Regions from separate parts of the Salmonella sp. A1325 genome, predicted to be linked through region 1. Evidence: predicted binding sites of a transcription regulator. Region 1 holds the regulator's gene; each other region holds the start of a gene.
What was found. Region 1 encodes Fur, which represses iron uptake genes when iron is present. Its sites were predicted from a motif close to ATAATAATGAGAACNACTATCAA; they were not measured.
Positions count from the first base shown of each region.

Region 2: a site for Fur is predicted at 3,324-3,346, ahead of fes (enterochelin esterase). Genes of this name have one in related genera too.
Region 3: a site for Fur is predicted at 2,138-2,160, ahead of sufA (Fe-S cluster assembly scaffold SufA). Genes of this name have one in related genera too.

Region 1 covers NZ_JAMLWO010000003.1:432,367-438,913, reverse strand. Annotated here, with positions in the region: gene NAZ64_RS09080 (pyridoxamine 5'-phosphate oxidase family protein) at 10-495, shown strand; gene pgm (phosphoglucomutase (alpha-D-glucose-1,6-bisphosphate-dependent)) at 610-2,250, opposite strand; gene seqA (replication initiation negative regulator SeqA) at 2,275-2,817, opposite strand; gene ybfF (esterase) at 3,002-3,772, shown strand; gene ybfE (LexA regulated protein) at 3,906-4,199, shown strand; gene fldA (flavodoxin FldA) at 4,350-4,880, shown strand; partial or broken gene NAZ64_RS09050 (fur leader peptide) at 5,084-5,169, shown strand; gene fur (ferric iron uptake transcriptional regulator) at 5,162-5,614, shown strand; gene tcuR (tricarballylate utilization LysR family transcriptional regulator TcuR) at 5,729-6,547, shown strand, end outside.
Region 2 covers NZ_JAMLWO010000003.1:325,937-332,483, reverse strand. Annotated here, with positions in the region: gene entF (enterobactin non-ribosomal peptide synthetase EntF) at 1-1,809, opposite strand, end outside; gene NAZ64_RS08550 (MbtH family protein) at 1,806-2,024, opposite strand; gene fes (enterochelin esterase) at 2,055-3,269, opposite strand; gene NAZ64_RS08540 (TonB-dependent siderophore receptor) at 3,458-5,713, shown strand; gene entD (enterobactin synthase subunit EntD) at 5,760-6,464, shown strand; gene NAZ64_RS08530 (YbdK family carboxylate-amine ligase) at 6,476-6,547, shown strand, end outside.
Region 3 covers NZ_JAMLWO010000001.1:535,810-542,356, forward strand. Annotated here, with positions in the region: gene sufC (Fe-S cluster assembly ATPase SufC) at 1-217, opposite strand, end outside; gene sufB (Fe-S cluster assembly protein SufB) at 234-1,721, opposite strand; gene sufA (Fe-S cluster assembly scaffold SufA) at 1,730-2,098, opposite strand; gene NAZ64_RS02810 (L-cystine transporter) at 2,525-3,871, shown strand; gene NAZ64_RS02815 (YdiH family protein) at 4,159-4,347, opposite strand; gene menI (1,4-dihydroxy-2-naphthoyl-CoA hydrolase) at 4,446-4,856, opposite strand; gene ydiJ (D-2-hydroxyglutarate dehydrogenase YdiJ) at 4,853-6,547, opposite strand, start outside.

The DNA of each region.
Region 1 (6,547 bases):
ATAATAGAAATGAGTAATCCAGAACGGGAAGTCACTGATATAGCAGAAATACTGGCTATTCTCAGTAAACACGAAGTGTGTCGAATAGGGTTTAACGACAATCTCTGTCCGTATGTTGTCCCCGTAAATTTTGGCTACGAGTATCAGAACGGACGCTGGATATTTTATTTTCACGGCGCACGCACCGGGAAAAAGATGCGTCTGTTACGTAAGAACCCGGCAGTATGCATTGAAATGGACGGCGACCATGCATTACTACGTGCCGATGACCCCTGTGATTATAGCTACGCCTACACCAGCGTTTTCGCCACCGGGCTGGCATCGATATTGCAAACACGCGAGGAGATGCGCTACGGCCTGGACGTCATTATGCGCCAGACCGATCCGGGAAAAACCTTCAGTTATCGGGAAGATATGATGAAAGCGGTTTGCGTGGTGCGTATCGAATGCGACGCCCTCACCTGCCGCCGACATCTGGCGACTCAGAGCGAATAAGTCAGATATCACACGCGCCTTATCCGACCTGGAGGCGATTTACAGGCCTGATAAGCGCAGCGCCGTTAATACAAAAAAGGAGCCTTACGGCTCCTTTTTCTTCCATATCGCCCATCAGGCGTTTTTCAATACTTCGCTAACGATTTCAACGGCTTCTTTCTCAATCTGCTTGCGATGTTCTTCCCCCAGGAAGCTTTCGCAATAGATCTTGTAAGCGTCTTCCGTACCGGATGGACGCGCGGCGAACCAGCCGTTGTCGGTCATTACCTTCAGGCCGCCAATCGATGCGCCATTACCCGGCGCTGCGGTAAGACGCGCGGTGATCGGGTCGCCTGCCAGCGTGCTGGCGCTGACCATTTCCGGAGACAGTTTAGACAATGCCGCTTTCTGGGCCGAGGTCGCTGCCGCCTGCAGACGGTTATAGCTCGGCGCGCCAAAACGCGCTGCCAGTTCATTGTAATGCTCTTGCGGGTTTTTCCCGGTAACGGCGGTGATTTCCGCCGCCAGCAGGCACATGATGATACCGTCTTTATCGGTAGACCACGGCGTACCGTCGAAACGCAGGAACGAAGCGCCCGCGCTCTCTTCTCCACCGAAACCAAAGCTGCCGTCGAACAAACCGTCAACAAACCATTTGAAGCCAACCGGCACTTCTACCAGCTTGCGTCCCAAATCATTCACCACGCGGTCAATCATCGCGGAAGAGACCAGCGTTTTACCGACAGCCACGTCTTTGCCCCACAGCGGACGATGCTGGAACAGATAGTTAATGGCGACCGCCAGATAATGGTTCGGGTTCATCAGCCCTGCAGGCGTCACGATGCCATGACGGTCGTAGTCCGGGTCGTTGGCGAAGGCCAGGTCAAACTTGTCACGCAGCGCCAGCAAACCCGCCATCGCACATTCGGAGGAGCAATCCATACGGATCGCGCCATCTTTATCAAGGTGCATAAAGCGGAAGGTTTGATCAACCTGATCGTTGACTAACGTCAGGTTAAGTTTGTAATGCTCAGCGATACGTTTCCAGTATTCAATACCGGAGCCGCCCAGCGGATCGACACCCAGCGTCAGACCGGCTTTCTGAATCGCCGCCATATCAACGATATCCGCCAGCCCTTCGACAAATGGCTGTACCAGATCTACCGCTTTAACGTGGCCCGAGGCCATTGCCGCATCCAGAGAGATGCGCTTAACGCCTTGCAGGCCATCCGCCAGCAGCGCATTGGCGCGATCTTCTACCACTTTAGTGACGTTGGTGTCCGCCGGGCCACCATTGGGCGGATTATATTTAATACCGCCATCTTCCGGCGGGTTGTGCGACGGCGTAATGACAATACCATCAGCCAGCGGGCCGCCTTTTTTGTTATGGACCAGGATAGCATTTGACACGGCAGGCGTTGGCGTGAAGCCATTATTTTCCTGCACGATAACGTCTACGCCGTTTGCCGCCAGCACTTCCAGCACGGAAATGAAGGCCGGTTCCGAGAGCGCATGGGTGTCTTTCCCCACATAGCAGGGGCCGGTAATGCCATTCTTCGCCCGCTCTTCAGCAATCGCCTGGGCGATCGCCAGAATATGCGGTTCGTTGAAACTGTGACGACCTGCGCTGCCGCGATGGCCGGAAGTGCCAAATTTCACGGCATGTTCTGCATTCCCTGCCTCCGGTTTCAGTACATAATACTGCGCCGTCAGTTGGGCGACGTTAATCAAATCACTCTGTTGCGCGGGTTGTCCTGCGCGGTTGTGGATTGCCATTGCCTGGTCCTTCTAATGCAAGGATTAAATTGTTCCGCAAACCTTTTCAATCAATTCCGCCGGGAATTGCATTGACTGCATGATGTGTTCGATCATGCTGCATTTACGGCCGGTGTTGGTGTTGGTGATCACCCAGTACGGCGTGCCGGGAACGTGCTTAGGTTTAGTTTGATTCCCATTTTTCAGCAGCGTTTGTTCATCCGCCGCAAAATAGACGCGCGTGCGGCCATGCAACGACTCCGTCGCCTCCGCAAACGCGTGGTGATCCAGTGAATAGAGTGTAGTCAGAATCAGCATAAAGCGGTTGACCGCTTTTTTCTGCTCGGCATATTCGTCAGACAACAACAGCTCACGCATCGCGCGAACTTTGTCTTTTACCGGGTTAACCGGTTTCGCTTCGGCAACGGGTTGCGCCGCAGGCGTCCCCTTCACCGCTGAAGCCGTTGGCTGTGTCGTGGCGGAAAACTTCAACATACGCCGTAAAATGTCGGATGCGCTCTCGCCGATATGCTTGGTGTGGCTGGCAATATAGCTATAGAGTTCATCATCAACTTCAATCGTTTTCATCTTAATCCAGTGCGATGTCTTTGCTGAATACAAGTCATTGGGATTATAGGAACAAATCCCAACAGCGGATAGCGTTAAGCCCGGCTGACAAAAAAACTCGGAGTAAACCTTAGAGGTTGCAGCCCAGTGGCAGAATGGTCAACATAATACCCTAACCCGACAGAGCGAAAAAAAGAACTTTGCCATGAAATTAAACATCCGAGCGCAATCTGCACAAAACCTGCACAATAATTCCCCCATCGTTCTCGTTCATGGCCTGTTTGGCAGCCTGGACAACCTCGGCGTACTGGCGCGCGATCTGGTGACCGATCACGACATTATTCAGGTCGATATGCGCAATCATGGTTTATCGCCGCGCGATCCGGTCATGGATTATCCGGCAATGGCCCAGGATCTTCTGGATACGCTTGACGCGCAGCAGATTGAAAAAGCGACGTTTATTGGTCATTCCATGGGCGGAAAAGCGGTAATGGCGCTGACGGCGCTGGCGCCCGATCGCATCGATCGTCTGGTCGCGATTGATATCGCCCCCGTGGATTATCACGTTCGCCGCCACGATCGCATTTTCGCGGCCATTAACGCCGTCAGCGAATCCGATGCGACATCCCGCCAACAGGCGGCAGGGATTATGCGCCAGCACCTCAACGAAGAAGGCGTGATCCAGTTTCTGTTAAAATCCTGGGCTGAAGGCGAATGGCGTTTTAATGTTCCGGTATTATGGGAGCAGTATCCGCATATCGTCGGCTGGGAAACCATTCCGCCCTGGGAACATCCGGCGCTGTTTATTCCAGGCGGTAACTCGCCCTACGTGACCGAAGCGTACCGCGACGCGCTGCTGGCGCAATTCCCTTTGGCGCGCGCACATGTGATCGCCGGCGCGGGCCACTGGGTACATGCCGAAAAACCAGAGGCGGTTCTGCGCGCCATCCGCCGTTATCTGCACGATAAACGCTAACTGATTAAAAACTCATCGCCTGTGCGCGATTACGCGCGCGGGCGTTGGCGTCGCTTCCTCGCTGATGTATGATGGCGCGCTATCCATCCGGGCATAAGCCTGGCTGATTGTTTCCCCCGAAGTCACCAAAATCATGGCCAAAGAACAAACGGACCGTACGACATTAGATCTGTTCGCGCACGAGCGTCGCCCGGGACGACCTAAAACGAATCCGCTTTCGCGCGATGAACAGTTACGCATCAACAAGCGCAACCAGTTAAAACGCGACAAAGTTCGTGGCCTCAAGCGTGTCGAATTAAAACTCAACGCACAAGCGGTTGACGCGCTGAATGAGCTGGCCGAAGCGCGCAACATTAGCCGCAGCGAGCTCATTGAAGAAATATTAATGAAGCAGCTTATGGCGCTGCGCGGCCAGGGTTTAGTCTGAAAATAAGTTTTGTTTCATATTTCGTGTAGCAGAGCGTGCAGTCCCGCGTGATTGCTGTTTCCGCATATCTGCCTGTTCTGCTATGATTGCCCTTATCCGTGGGCAATTCGCCACCACCATTTCAATAAGTTTCAAGAGGTTATTTTACTCATGGCAATCACTGGCATCTTTTTCGGCAGCGACACCGGTAATACCGAAAATATCGCAAAAATGATTCAAAAACAGCTTGGTAAAGACGTTGCCGATGTGCATGACATTGCAAAAAGCAGTAAAGAAGACCTGGAAGGGTATGACATTCTGCTGCTGGGCATCCCAACCTGGTACTATGGCGAAGCGCAATGTGACTGGGATGACTTCTTCCCGACTCTCGAAGAGATTGACTTTAACGGTAAGCTGGTGGCGCTGTTTGGCTGTGGCGATCAGGAAGACTACGCGGAATACTTCTGTGATGCGCTGGGCACGATTCGCGACATTATTGAGCCGCGCGGCGCCACGATTGTGGGTCACTGGCCAACCGCAGGCTATCATTTTGAAGCCTCTAAAGGTCTGGCTGACGACGATCATTTTGTCGGCCTGGCGATTGACGAAGACCGTCAGCCTGAGCTGACCGCCGAGCGTGTTGAAAAATGGGTTAAGCAAGTTTCAGCTGAATTGCACCTCGACGACATCCTCAACGCCTAATCTTATGCGGCGCAGCGTTATATCTGCGCCGCATCAATAGACAAGACCAATCAAAATAATTGCTACAAATTTGTAACTTTCGCACCCATCCCTGTACAATGTCCGGGTGTAATCAGGTGGCGCCAAAATTTGCAGGCAAAACCACAGTTTTATTAACATCTGCGAGAGACTTGCGGTTTTCATTTCGGCATGGCAGTCCTATAATGATACGCATTATCTTGAGTGCAATTTCTGTCACTTCTCTAATGAAGTGAATCGTTTAGCAACAGGACAGATTCCGCATGACTGACAACAATACCGCATTAAAGAAGGCTGGCCTGAAAGTAACGCTTCCTCGTTTAAAAATTCTGGAAGTTCTTCAGGAACCAGATAACCATCACGTCAGTGCGGAAGATTTATACAAACGCCTGATCGACATGGGTGAAGAAATCGGTCTGGCAACCGTATACCGTGTGCTGAACCAGTTTGACGATGCCGGTATCGTGACCCGCCATAATTTTGAAGGCGGTAAATCCGTTTTTGAACTGACGCAACAGCATCATCACGACCATCTTATCTGCCTTGACTGCGGAAAAGTGATTGAATTTAGTGATGACTCTATTGAAGCGCGCCAGCGTGAAATTGCGGCGAAACACGGTATTCGTTTAACTAATCACAGCCTCTATCTTTACGGCCACTGCGCTGAAGGAGACTGCCGCGAAGACGAGCACGCGCACGATGACGCGACTAAATAAGTGTAAATCTTTCGAAGAGCCAACCGCCCGGTTGGCTTTTTTATATCCTCCTCTTTCCTGCCGCTTGATGTTGATTTAATGTAAAAAACGCTATCGCATCTCAGGAGAGCAGGAATGGAGCTTCGCCAGTTACGCTATTTCGTGCGTATTATTGAAACCGGCAGTATGGGCAGCGCCGCGCAGGATCTTGATATTGGCGTTTCAGCATTAAGTCAACAGATGTCCCGTCTGGAAAACGAGCTTGCCATCCGTCTGCTGCAGCGCACTTCGCGCGGCGTAACGCCAACCAACGCCGGGCTGGCCTTTTATTCGCAGGCGCAACTCGCCCTGCGTCATGCCGACGACGCGATTCTCGCCGCCAGAGAAGCGCGCCTTTCCGGTCATGTGAGCGTAGGAATGGCCCCCAGTACCGCCTCCATACTGGGTATACCGTTTATCCATGCCATGCAGGAAAACTATGCCGATGTCCGACTGCATGTGGTGGAAAGCTTGTCCGGTAATCTGGAAAGAATGATCAATACCCGCCAGATTGATTTAGCCGTTGTTTTTCAAAAAGATAAAATCCTGCGCTGGAGCGCCAGACCGATCCTTGAAGAACAGCTTTTTCTGATTGGCTCCCATGCCCTGCTGGCGGCGCTTCCTGATAACCCGATCACACCTGAACAACTGGCAGGCATTCCGCTCATTATGCCAAGCCAGGGACACGGGCTGCGCGGCAGGCTGGACGCTGTCTGCCAGGAACATGCGCTTAACGTTGAAATCGTCGCGGAAATTGACGGCCTGGCGTTGTTGATGCGCGCCGTGCGCGACGGTCTTGGCGCCACGTTGCAGCCCGGCGCGGCGATTTCTCATCTGGATAACGACGCGCTACGCGTGATCGGCGTCCATAATCCGGTACTCAGCCGCCCCAATTTTTTAGTCAGCCTGTCGGAT
Region 2 (6,547 bases), 110 kb from region 1:
GGTGAAAATGATGTAAGCGGTATGATGCGGTAATGACAGCCCCAGCGGAGTGTCGTCACTGACCGGTAGTGGTTGGCTATAACACAAATATTCCATCCCCGGAATATCGTGAAAGCGCGCCAGCTGCGCCTGAGTCGTAATTAACAGTTTCGGCTGCGCATCTTCCAGCATCATTCGCAGCCGATCGTCAGGATAACCGGTATCCAGCGGCAGCCAGGCGGCGCCCGCCTCGACAATGCCATGCAGCGCTAAGGTCAGGAAAACCGACCGCGGCAACGCCACCGCCACGCTATCGCCAGGCTGAACGCCGCGTTCCCGCAGCGCGTACGCCAGCGCCACAACCTGTTCGCGCATTTCACGGTAGGTAAAGTGATAATGCGCATCTGCCAACGCGAAAGCCTCTGGCGTTTTTTGCGCCTGCTGCGCCACCAAATCGCTAAGCGTGGCGGCGGGAATCGTTACCGCCGTATTATTAAGGTGTGTTAATTGCGTTTGTTCTTCCGCCAGCAGCATTTGCGCATCGCCGCAGCGCAGCGCCGGGTTATCCGCAAACTGCGTGATAAGCGCCATCAATCGTAAGGCATGGCGGGAGAGCGTGGCATCATCGTAACGCTGTGCATTCGCCAGCAATTCAATATCCAGACCGCCGTTTTCATCCGGAAAAAGCGCCAGTTCAAGATCGTTAACCGGCCCCGTCGCCAGGGTATGGGTTTGCGCCTGTATGCCAGGAAGATCCAGATGATAATCAAATACTTTTATGTTGAGCACCGGGCCAAATAGCGGCGTCTCCCCTGCGGCTCGCCCGCTATCGCGTACAATCTGTTCGGCGTCGTAACGCTGGTGGCGGCGCATCTTCTTTAACTGCGCCGCAAATCGCTTCGCCAGCGTTGGCAGATCTTCCGTCGCATGAAGGTTAACCGCCAGCGGCAACACGTTAAGGACAGGCCCGGTCGCCGTTAACGCCGCCGATCCCATCCGCCGCATAAAGATAAATCCGGCGGCATAATCCATTCGCCCGCATAATCGTCCCAGCCACAACGTCACCAGCGCCAGGGCAAGATCCGCTCGCGGTATCTCAGGCATGTGCGCCGCCAGTTGGCGAAACGCCCCCTCCGGCGCGCTCAATTTCATACGCAGAATATCCGCGCTCGCCGACCGCCCCGGCAACGGCGCGGCAGACATTGACGCCGGCGGCGGCAGCTCGCGGCGCTGCTGCGCCCAGAAGGCGCCGTCACGCTGCCAGGCCTCGCTCTGGCGATAGCGCTGATATTCCTCGACCACATCCGCAAAGGGGGTAAAAGGCGACTCCGGCGTAGAGGCGTCGCTCTGCCAGGCGCGATAAATCGCCGCAATCTGGCGGGTTATCGCCGGGAAACTAAAGCCATCCACCAGCAAATGGTGATAGCGCTGATACCAATACCAGCGGGTATCATCAATGCGGACTAACTGGTGAAACGCCAGCGGCTTACCGCTATCTGCGCGCAGGTTTTGCCGTAAATCCGCCTGCATTAACGCCAGTGCCGCGTGATGCGGATCGGGCTGGTCGCGTAAATCGGCAATCGGGGGCTCGCCGAAGGTGTGCTCAGGATCTATCCATTGCCAGACCTCGCCGTTCTCTTCGGTAAAACGCATCCGTAGCGTATCCGCCTGTTGCATCCCTACCGCTACCGCTTTTGCCAGCAAGGGGGCATCCAGCTCGCCATTCAGTTCCACGTAGTGCGCCACGCTCCAGGCGGAGGGTAAATCAGAGAGTTTTTCCGCCATCCAGATCCCCGGCTGAGCGGCGACTAACGGTAAACGCTGCGTCATTTCGCCTCCTGCTTATCGGCATAATGCGCCGGATTCAGTGTTGTCCAGCGCGTATTAAGCCACTGCTGGCACGCGTCCTGCGATTGCGGTTCGCATACCACGTCCCAGCCTGCGGGAAGCGCACATGCCGCTGGCCAAAGGCTGAATTGACGCTGCGCATTTTGCAGGATGTAAAACTGTCCCTGCGGATTATCGAAGGGATTACTGAATTCCATACTCAACTCCTGTCATGGACATGTGCCCGGTTAAAGCGTGTCGATAAGCGGCTGCCAAAGCAGCATCAGCCCTTGCGTTAGCCCGCCGCGCCAGCAAAGCGCATCGTGTCCGCCGTCAACCTGACGCCAGAAAATGGACTGCTGCGAGGTATTCAGTTGGGCATAAAGCGCCTGATTCGCCTGAAACACGATCGGCTCACGCACGCCGGCTTCCAGTACGATACGCAGTCCGCGCGCGCATAATGCGCCGGTTTTCAGCCGGGTAATGACTTCCCCCTCCGGCGGGGTGATGCGATGGGGCCACCAGAACGATCCTGACTGGCTTAGTACACAGCCAAAACGCGTCGGCCAGTTCAGGCCGGCATACAGCGCCGACAGGCCGCCAAAACTCTGTCCGGCGACCACCGTTCGCCCGGCATCATCGCTAAAAGGCGTCACGGCTCTGACTTGCGGCAACAGTTCCTGCTGCACCGCCAGCCAGAAATCGGCATTGCAGGGCAACTCCTGGCTGCGGTGTTGAGTATCAATCGCGTCAATCAGCAGATAGACGGCACCGGGAAGCAGGCGTTGATGAGTCAGCGAGGCGAGAGCGGGCCAGACGGGCATATTTTCCGCCCAGAATTGACCGTCCAGCAGAATAGCCAACGGTCTTTCCTCCGGCGCCTCGTCTCCGGTCGTCAATATCCATACGCGGCGGGAGTTACCCAGACGTTCGCTATGCCACTGCATCATCAAAGGCGGCGAGTACGGCGTTTCAGGACGATCCCATCCCGGCTGAAGGGGCGCATCCGGCATTTCCAGCGCTGAAACCGCATGACCACGTCCTCCCCGCCAGCTTTGCGAATTAAGCGGGTCGGCAATCGCCTGCGGTAATAGCTGTCGCCAGCCTTCACGCAGTACGTTCCGATCGGGCGTTTCGCCCGGCGCAAAAGCGGCAAAAACGTCATCGCGCTCGGTAGGAATAAAACAGTAGCTGCCGCGCCAGTTAGCGCTAAGCGCCGTGCTCCAGCGCCAGACATCCGTTCCGGCAATACGCGCCATCGTCTGAGGCTGCGCGTTTTGATGATGATCGGTTACGCCAGTGATATAGACCCAGACACGCCGTATCGGGGAGTGTGTTTCGTTTCCCTGCGGGTCGCGCCACCAAAAAGTGACCCGATAATTTCCGTCTTTTTCCCGTATCCATTCCGGCCCGGTTTTCGTCCTCCACCAGGCCTCACTTCCCGTTGCCAGCGCCTCTTTCATTATAACCCTGTGTTTATTATGAATTTTGTATATAAAAGGTGAAATATATTGATAATATTATTGATAACTATTTGCATTTGCAATAGCGTATTGTCGCGCTATGGGACGCGCGAACACAATTTCACCACCCGGCCAATGCCTTTGACGGGCGCTTTGGCTTATGTGGCTAAAGAAAAGCAGGATATACAATGAACAAGAAGATTCATTCCCTGACCTTACTGGTCAATTTAGGGATTTACGGGGCCGCTCTGCCCGTGATGGCGGAAGAAAAAACCGATAGCACTGCGCTCACCAATGAAGACACCATCGTGGTGACCGCTGCCCAGCAAAACCTACAGGCGCCAGGCGTATCCACCATCACCGCCGATGAGATCCGCAAAAATCCGCCCGCGCGCGACGTGTCAGAAATCATCCGCACCATGCCGGGCGTAAACCTGACCGGCAACTCCACCAGCGGTCAGCGCGGGAATAACCGCCAAATCGATATTCGCGGCATGGGGCCGGAAAACACCCTTATCCTGATTGATGGTAAACCCGTCACCAGCCGTAACTCGGTGCGCCTGGGCTGGCGCGGCGAACGCGATACCCGCGGCGATACCGCGTGGGTGCCACCGGAGATGATCGAACGCATTGAAGTGCTGCGTGGCCCTGCCGCCGCACGCTACGGCAACGGCGCGGCGGGTGGCGTGGTCAATATCATTACCAAAAAAGGCGGTAGCGAGTGGCACGGCTCCTGGAATACCTATTTCAACGCGCCGGAACATAAAGACGAAGGCGCGACCAAACGCACTAACTTTAGCCTGAACGGCCCGCTGGGCGGGGATTTCAGCTTCCGTCTGTATGGCAACCTCGACAAAACGCAGGCGGATGCGCGTAATATTAACCAGGGGCATCAGTCTGAACGTACCGGGAGTTACGCCGACACGCTACCGGCAGGACGCGAGGGGGTCATTAACAAAGATATCAACGGTGTGGTTCGTTGGGATTTTGCTCCGCTTCAGTCTCTGGAGCTGGAGGCCGGTTACAGTCGCCAGGGCAACCTCTATGCCGGTGATACTCAGAACACCAATACGAACCAACTGGTGAAAGATAATTACGGAAAAGAGACGAACCGCCTCTATCGGCAGAACTACTCTCTGACCTGGAACGGCGGCTGGGATAATGGCGTAACCACCAGTAACTGGGTGCAATACGAACATACCCGTAACTCCCGGATGCCGGAAGGCTTGGCAGGCGGCACAGAAGGAATTTTCGATCCCAAAGCATCGCAAAAATATGCCGATGCCGATTTGAATGACGTCACCCTACACAGCGAAGTGAGCCTTCCTTTCGATCTGCTGGTCAATCAAAACCTGACGCTGGGTACCGAATGGGCCCAACAGCGTATGAAAGACGAGCTCTCCAACTCGCAAACCTTTATGGGGGGAAATATCCCGGGTTACAGCAGTACCAATCGTAGCCCCTATTCAAAAGCGGAAATTTTCTCTCTGTTTGCTGAAAACAACATGGAACTGACCGACAGCACCATGCTGACGCCGGGGCTACGTTTCGATCATCACAGTATTGTGGGGGATAACTGGAGCCCATCGCTGAACCTGTCGCAAGGTCTGGGGGATGACTTTACCCTGAAAATGGGGATCGCCCGCGCTTATAAAGCCCCGAGTCTGTACCAGACTAACCCAAACTATATTTTGTATAGCAAAGGTCAGGGTTGCTACGCGACTGGCGCGGGTACCGGCATCGGCTGCTATATGATGGGTAACGATGATCTGAAAGCCGAAACCAGCATCAATAAAGAGATCGGTCTGGAATTTAAACGCGATGGCTGGCTGGCCGGCATCACCTGGTTCCGCAATGATTACCGCAATAAGATTGAAGCGGGTACGGTGCCGTTGCAGCGTATCAACAACGGCAAAACGGATGTCTATCAGTGGGAGAACGTACCGAAAGCGGTCGTTGAAGGTCTGGAAGGCACGTTAAACGTACCGGTTAGCGACACCGTCAACTGGACGAATAACGTTACGTATATGCTGCAGAGCAAAAACAAAGAGACCGGCGAACGCCTGTCGATTATTCCACAGTACACGCTTAACTCAACCCTGAGCTGGCAGGTACGTCAGGACGTTTCTCTGCAATCGACCTTCACCTGGTACGGCAAACAAGAGCCGAAGAAATATGATTATCAGGGTAACCCCGTTACCGGAACAGATAAGCAAGCGGTCAGCCCATACAGTATTGTTGGCCTGAGCGCGACCTGGGACGTGACCAAAAATGTCAGCCTGACCGGTGGCGTGGATAACCTCTTTGACAAACGTCTGTGGCGTGAAGGTAACGCGCAAACCGTCAGGGATACTCAAACTGGCGCTTATATGGCGGGCGCTGGCGCGTACACCTATAACGAACCGGGACGTACGTGGTATATGAGCATTAATACCCATTTCTGATGGCAACCTTCCCTCCCTCATTCGGGGAGGGAATTAGCAAAAAACGATGCGGACATCTCATTTTCCCCTCCCCTTTGCCGGACACAGGCTGCATATCGTCGACTTTGATGCGAGCAGCTTTCACGAGCACGACCTGTTATGGCTGCCTCATCACGATCGGCTACAGTCTGCCGGACGCAAGCGTAAAGCTGAACATCTGGCAGGCCGCATCGCCGCCGTTCATGCGCTACGCGAGGTGGGCGTCAGGACAGTGCCCGGTATTGGCGACAAGCGACAGCCGCTATGGCCGGACGGCCTATTTGGCAGCATCAGCCACTGTGCGTCAACGGCGCTGGCCGTCATATCCCGACAGCGTATCGGCATTGATATAGAAAAAATCATGAGTCAGCACACGGCGACAGAGCTGGCGCCGTCCATTATCGATAGCGATGAGCGCCAAATTCTCCAGGCGAGCTCGCTCCCTTTTCCGCTTGCCCTGACGCTGGCTTTCTCCGCCAAAGAGAGCGTTTATAAAGCCTTTTCAGACCGCGTCACGCTCCCGGGATTCGATAGCGCAAAAGTTACCTCGCTTACCGCCACGCACATCTCATTACATCTGCTGCCAGCCTTTGCCGCCACGATGGCTGAACGTACCGTCCGTACAGAATGGTTTCAACGTGGCAATAGCGTTATTACTCTTGTTTCTGCAATAACGCGCTTTCCCCACGACAGGAGCGCTCCCGCTTCTATACTTAGCGCAATACACCGATAAATGAGATCGCTATGGCGCTGAATGATTTTCACGTTTCTGAACCTTATACGCTTGGTATTGAGCTGGAGATGCAGGTGATCAAT
Region 3 (6,547 bases), on a different contig from region 1:
CCGGCGACAGTTCAAGCAGATCTTTACCTTTGAACGTAACCGAGCCGCCGGTGACCTCGTAATCTTCACGTCCCGCCAGGGTGGCGGAGAGCGTGCTTTTCCCGGAACCGTTCGGCCCCATAATGGCGTGAACTTCGCCGGGGTGAATCTCCAGATTCAGGCCACGCAAAATCGCTTTTTCTTCCACACTGACCTGTAAATCTTTAATGCTTAACATGAGTTTTCCTTCATCATTAACCGACGCTGTGCTCAAGGCTAATCGCCAGCAGTTTTTGCGCTTCAACGGCGAACTCCAGCGGTAGTTCCGAGAAAACGTCTTTACAGAAACCGTTGACGATCATCGAAATAGCGTCTTCTTCACTGATGCCGCGTTGCAAACAATAGAAAAGCTGATCTTCACCGATACGTGATGTTGTCGCTTCGTGCTCCAGCTGCGCGCTGTTATTGCGGCATTCAACATACGGGAACGTATGCGCGCCGCAGTCCGCGCCAATCAACATGGAGTCGCATTGGGTGAAATTTCGGGCGTTGGTCGCCGTCGGCATAATTTTTACCAGCCCACGGTAGCTGTTCTGGCTGTGGCCGGCGGAAATGCCTTTTGAAATAATGGTTGAGCGTGTGTTTTTACCGATATGGATCATTTTGGTGCCGGTGTCAGCCTGCTGATGTCCACTGGTCAGCGCAACGGAATAGAACTCGCCGATAGAATTATCACCGCGCAGAATGCAGCTCGGGTATTTCCAGGTAATCGCCGAACCGGTTTCCGACTGGGTCCACGACATCTTGCTGTTTTCCCCTTCGCACAACGCACGCTTGGTCACAAAGTTCAGAATACCGCCCGTGTTGTTGTCGCCCGGGAACCAGTTTTGTACGGTGGAATATTTTACTTCAGCATCTTTATGGATGATGACTTCCACTACCGCGGCGTGGAGCTGATAACTGTCGCGTACGGGCGCGGAGCAGCCTTCGATATAACTCACATAGCTGCCTTCATCCGCCACCAGAATCGTGCGCTCAAACTGACCGGTTTTCTCAGCGTTAATGCGAAAATAGGTGGATAACTCCATCGGGCAACGCACGCCTTTGGGAACATAGATAAATGTCCCATCGGAAGCGACTGCCGCATTCAGCGCGGCAAAAAAGTTATCGTTCCCCGGCACGACGGTGCCAAGATATTTCCTGACCAGGTCAGGGTGATCGTGTATCGCTTCGCCAAAAGAACAGAAAATAATGCCCTGTTCCGCCAGTTTTTCACGGTATGTGGTCGCTACGGAGACCGAGTCAAAAATCGCATCGACGGCGACCTCTTTCCCTTCGCGAACCGGAACGCCAAGTTGCTCGAAGGCGTCTTCAACCTCTTTACTCAAAAAGGTATTCGCGCCCGTTTGCTGTACGGCTCCCGGCGGGGAAACGCAGCTATCGTCGCAGTTTCCGCATGATGGCGCAGAGTAATAACTGTAGTCCTGATAATTCAGTTTATCGTAGTGCGCCTTCAGCCAGTGCGGTTCATCCATGTCCAGCCAGGCTCTATAGGCATTGAGACGAAATTCCAGCATCCACTCAGGTTCGTTACGCTTTGCGGAAATCGCGCGCACCACCTCTTCGCTGATGCCTTTTGCCAGTTCATCAGTGGGTAGTTGCGTGAAAAATCCTTCTTTGTAATTAAGGCGTCCGCCTGTCCAGATGCCGACCTCTTCCGTTGCTTCAGTATTACGAGACATAGTACCGCCTATACCCCAAAACTTTCGCCGCAGCCGCATTCATTCTGGGCTTTGGGGTTATGAAATTTAAATAACTGGTTCAGCCCTTCCTGTACGTAATCCACTTCTGTTCCGTCAATAAAAGGCATCGCCTGTAACGGTGCGAAAAGCTTTGCGCCTTCGGCTTCAAAAACCAGATCGTCTTTATCCGGCTCCCGAACGGTATCCAGAACATAGCCAAATCCGGCACATCCCGTCTGTTTTACGCTTAACCGCACGCCCAACATGCCCGGCTGCTTTGCTGCCAGTTCACGTATGTGCGCAGCCGCCGCTGGCGTTAGCGTCAGCCCTTGCCAGGGGAAGTCCTCCGGGTTAAACGTGTCTGAATGCAATTCCATAGAGTTACCTCGCGTTCTAAATCACCAGGATATAACAGCATGTTAGTGATAATGATTATCACTTCAACCCCTTAACCGCAGGGGCTTTCCAACAAATGGTTATATTGAGCGCCTTTTATTAAGCATAGACCCTGTCCGCCAGGTCATACGACAGACAAAAAATCGCTTAACTTTTTGATAAATAATGATTTATAAGACGTTAACCGTTCTGGCAGGTCAAAAACGAAAAGATGTATAGAAAATGACTATTTAATTAATAGGCTGTCGACATTGTCAGGCGGCGAGGTCAGAACCCCATTTTTTGTATGGATACCTGGCGTTGCGCTCTTTATAATCCGCTGCGGTTCTATAACTCAGTTTGGGCTATAGGTTTATGTAAACTCTTTCCGGCATTTCAGGTGCTGAATGAGGCAAGAGGCTTAAAATATGGTTGTTACGCTCGCGTATATCGCACTTTTTTTGGTTTTCTCGTGGGTCATCTTGAGAATTAATCAAAAAAGCGATTCCCTGTCGAAAAGCGTTTTTATCGCTATCTTTTTAGGGGCTGTTATTGGTTTATCCCTGCATTTTATTTCAGCAAATCACACTAAAACTATTATCGAATGGTACAGCATCGTCGGCAATGGTTACGTCCACCTGCTAAAACTGGTCGCTATACCGCTAATTTTTATTTCTATTCTTTCCGCCATCAATAAACTGGAAAATAGCGCCGGCATCGGAAAAATGTCGCTGACGATCGTCGGATGCATGTTATGTCTGGTGATGGTTGCCGGTTTTATCGGATTACTGACCGCTCATGTGCTGAGGCTTGACGCCAGCGCTTTTGTGCACATGCCGTCAATGTTAACTACGGAAGAAGTCAATAAGACTGCCGCGGTGTCGATTCCCCAGTTAGTGACATCGCTGATCCCAACTAATATTTTTCTTGATCTTACGGGGGCCAGAAGTGTTTCCGTTATCGGCATCGTTATCTTCACGCTAATAGCGGGGATCGCTCTGTTAAAGGTCAAAAAAGAGGCGCCGGAAGAAGGTCAGAAATTAAGCGCAGGCATTAACGCTATTCAGATCTGGGTCATGAAGATGGTACGTATCGTTATTGCATTAACGCCCTATGGCGTCATGGCATTAATGACTACCGTATTTTCATCATACCACCTTGAACAATTCGCCAGCTTACTTGGTTTTATCGGCGCCTGTTACATCGCGATTTTCATGATGTTTATCGTGCACGCCATTTTGCTGATCCTCAGCGGTAATAATCCAGCGCGTTATTTCAGAATGGTCTGGCCCGTCTTAACCTTTGCGTTTGTTTCCCGCAGCAGCGCAGCCTCTATCCCGCTGGCCATTTCCGCCCAGGAAAAATTTGGCGTACAAAGCACCATTGCCAATATTTCCGCCTCGTTTGGCTCCAGTATGGGGCAAAATGGCTGCGCCGGGATTTATCCGGCTATTATGGTAGCGATGATTGCGCCCACCATCGGCATTGATCCGCTCTCGCTACATTTTCTGGCAGCGATGTTGCCTGCCATTGCGCTAGGGTCTATTGGCGTAGCCGGCGTCGGCGGCGGCGGTACGTTCGCGGCGCTGATTGTCCTGTCGACGTTGAATTTTCCCGTTGCGCTGGTCGGTATTTTTATTGCCATCGAACCTATCGTTGATATGGCCCGCACGGCACTGAACGTTAACGGATCGATGATGTCAGGTGTGCTGGCTAACCGTATTTTGAATAATCATACGGCTGACGACATGCCAACGGTTATTGACAGACCTTAGTTTTTTACGCGCCCGGAAAAGAAAAACCCTTAAGTCTGTTCAATACAGGCTTAAGGGTTCCGGCCCCATCCGGCGCTTATCTCCGGCACTCTTAATGGCTTAGCTCTTGAAGGGGCATAAGAATAATCTCATAAAGAGCGCGCGCCTTTTTAGCACAAATGGCGATCTGTATTTTTTTTAAACAAAATCAAGGGGGTTATCTATTACCTGGGGACAGGGTCTGGTGAGATTGCCTGGTAACATAGCCGGATGGCGGCTAACGCCTTATCCGGCCTACACAGACTTTATTAATGCACGCCCAACCGCCAGGCGAAATAGATCTCTTCTTTCAGTTCGGTTGCAGAGAGGGTGAGGAGATCGGCAAACTCTAACTCCAGCTGTTTTAAACGCTTCAAATACTGCGCGGGAGAAAGTTCGGTTTTATCACGGCGTAAAAATTCAATCGCCAGTTGGGTTGGGTCTAAATCAGTAGACATATCATCCTCGCTTATGTGTAAACGTGCACAGTATATCACCTTTTTCTGCGCATATTTTGACCAAAAGCAATATGCATCACACTTTTATGGTGACAACGTCACACAATCGCCGTAGTAAGGCGCGAAGAACAGCACAGACGTCCCTGTTCATCAAAGATCTCTATCTGCCAGACCTGATGGCGAGCCCCGGTATGCAACGCTTTACAGACGCCTCGTACGCGCCCCTGACGCGCCGACCGTACATGGTTGGCATTCACCTCCAGCCCCACCACCTTTTGCTCCCCCTGCGTACACAGATAGCCTGCGACCGAGCCGATACTTTCCGCCAGCACCACAGACGCTCCGCCATGCAGCAAGCCGAACGGCTGTTTGGTGCGATGATCGACGGGCATTGTCGCTTCCAGCGTATCGTCCCCAATACGCTCAAAGCGGATATCAAGCAGGCCAACCATATTCCCTTCCCCCATCGCATTAAGCGCATCGAGGGTCACTTCACGTTTCCAGATCAACCTATAATCTCCAGTAATGCCTGCAACGGGTGACGCACGCCCGTACCTTCAATGCGTTTGACCTGGCTTCGGCAGGAATAGCCGGTTGCCAGGCAACGATTTCGCGGTAGACGTTGCATCGCCTGATGCCAGGATAGCTCATAAATTCCCAGCGAATTTTTATGATTGGTGAGTTCATGTCCATAAGTGCCCGCCATACCGCAGCAGCCTACGCTGACATTTTCCAGCTTCGCGCCAAAATGGGCAAAGATGGCGGCCCACTGCGCAGGCGCGCCGGGTAAAGCCGTGACTTCCGTACAATGACCAAAAAAGTACCACGGTTCGCCGCTCACCTCGACGGACAGTCTTGCATTTATTTCCTGCGCCAACCATTCATTCACCAGCAACACATGAAAATCGCCGCGCTGTTCGCCCATCGCCAGTTTGTATTCGTCGCGATAACACAGAACCAGTGCCGGATCGACACCCACCATCGGCATCCCCAACGCGGCGATCCGATTAAGGAACTCAGAGGTTTTTTTCGCCGTTTTCGCAAAGCGATTAAGAAAACCTTTAATATGCTGCGCCTTACCATTCGGCGAGAACGGTAACAATACCGGCCTCCTGCCCAGTTTTTCCGCCAGGCGGATAAAGTCCGCTACGACCCGAGCGTCGTAGTAGCTGGTAAACGGGTCCTGAACCACCAGTACCGTTTTCGCTTTTTGCTCGGCGCTCATGCGCTCCAGTTGCTCAAGCGTCATATTGGCGGACGGATGGCCCACCAGTTGCTGTTGCAATGAAGGGGCAGAAAGCAGAGGTAAATCCACCATACCGATATGTTTTTTCGCCAGATTGCGAACCACCGGTTGGTTAATAAAAAAGTTAAAGGTCTTTGGCGCACGCGCCATCAGCGGCGCGTAGGTCTCGACCGTCGCCACCAGATGATCGCGTACCGGACGCAGATAACGCGTATGGTAAAGCTGTAAGAAACGTGAACGAAACTCCGGAACATCGATTTTAATTGGACACTGGGTCGTACAGGCTTTACACGCCAGACAGCCGGACATGGCCTCTTTAACTTCATGGGAAAAGTCATACTCGCCTTTGCGTTTGTGCCAACTATTCCGGGTGCGGGCAATCAGCGTGCGTAAGCTGGCGCGTTTTTCTGGCAACTCCTTTTCCAGCTTCAACGGATCGACGCCGCGATCGGCCAATAGACGGAGCCATTCCCGCACCAGCGTCGCCCGCCCTTTCGGCGAGTGGATCCGGTTAAGGCTAATTTTCATCGACGGGCACATCGGGCTTTTCGCATCGAAATTAAAGCACAGGCCGTTACCATTACACTCCATAGCGCCGCGCCAGGTCTGCCGTACCGCCAGCGGAATTTGCCGATCCCAGGTGCCGCGTTTTACCGCATCCACCTTCATCATCGGCGCCTCTATCCCCTGCGGCGGACAGATTTTACCCGGGTTAAGTCGATTATGCGGATCAAAAGCCGCTTTTATTTTGCGCAGCTCGCCATACAGAACTTCGCCGAAAAAGGCCGGGCTGTATTCCGCACGAAAACCTTTTCCATGCTCGCCCCACAACAGCCCGCCGTATCTGGCGGTCAGCGCGACGACCTCATCGGAGATCTGTTTCATCAACAGTTCCTGCTGCGGATCGCACATATCCAGCGCCGGACGCACATGCAGCACCCCGGCATCCACGTG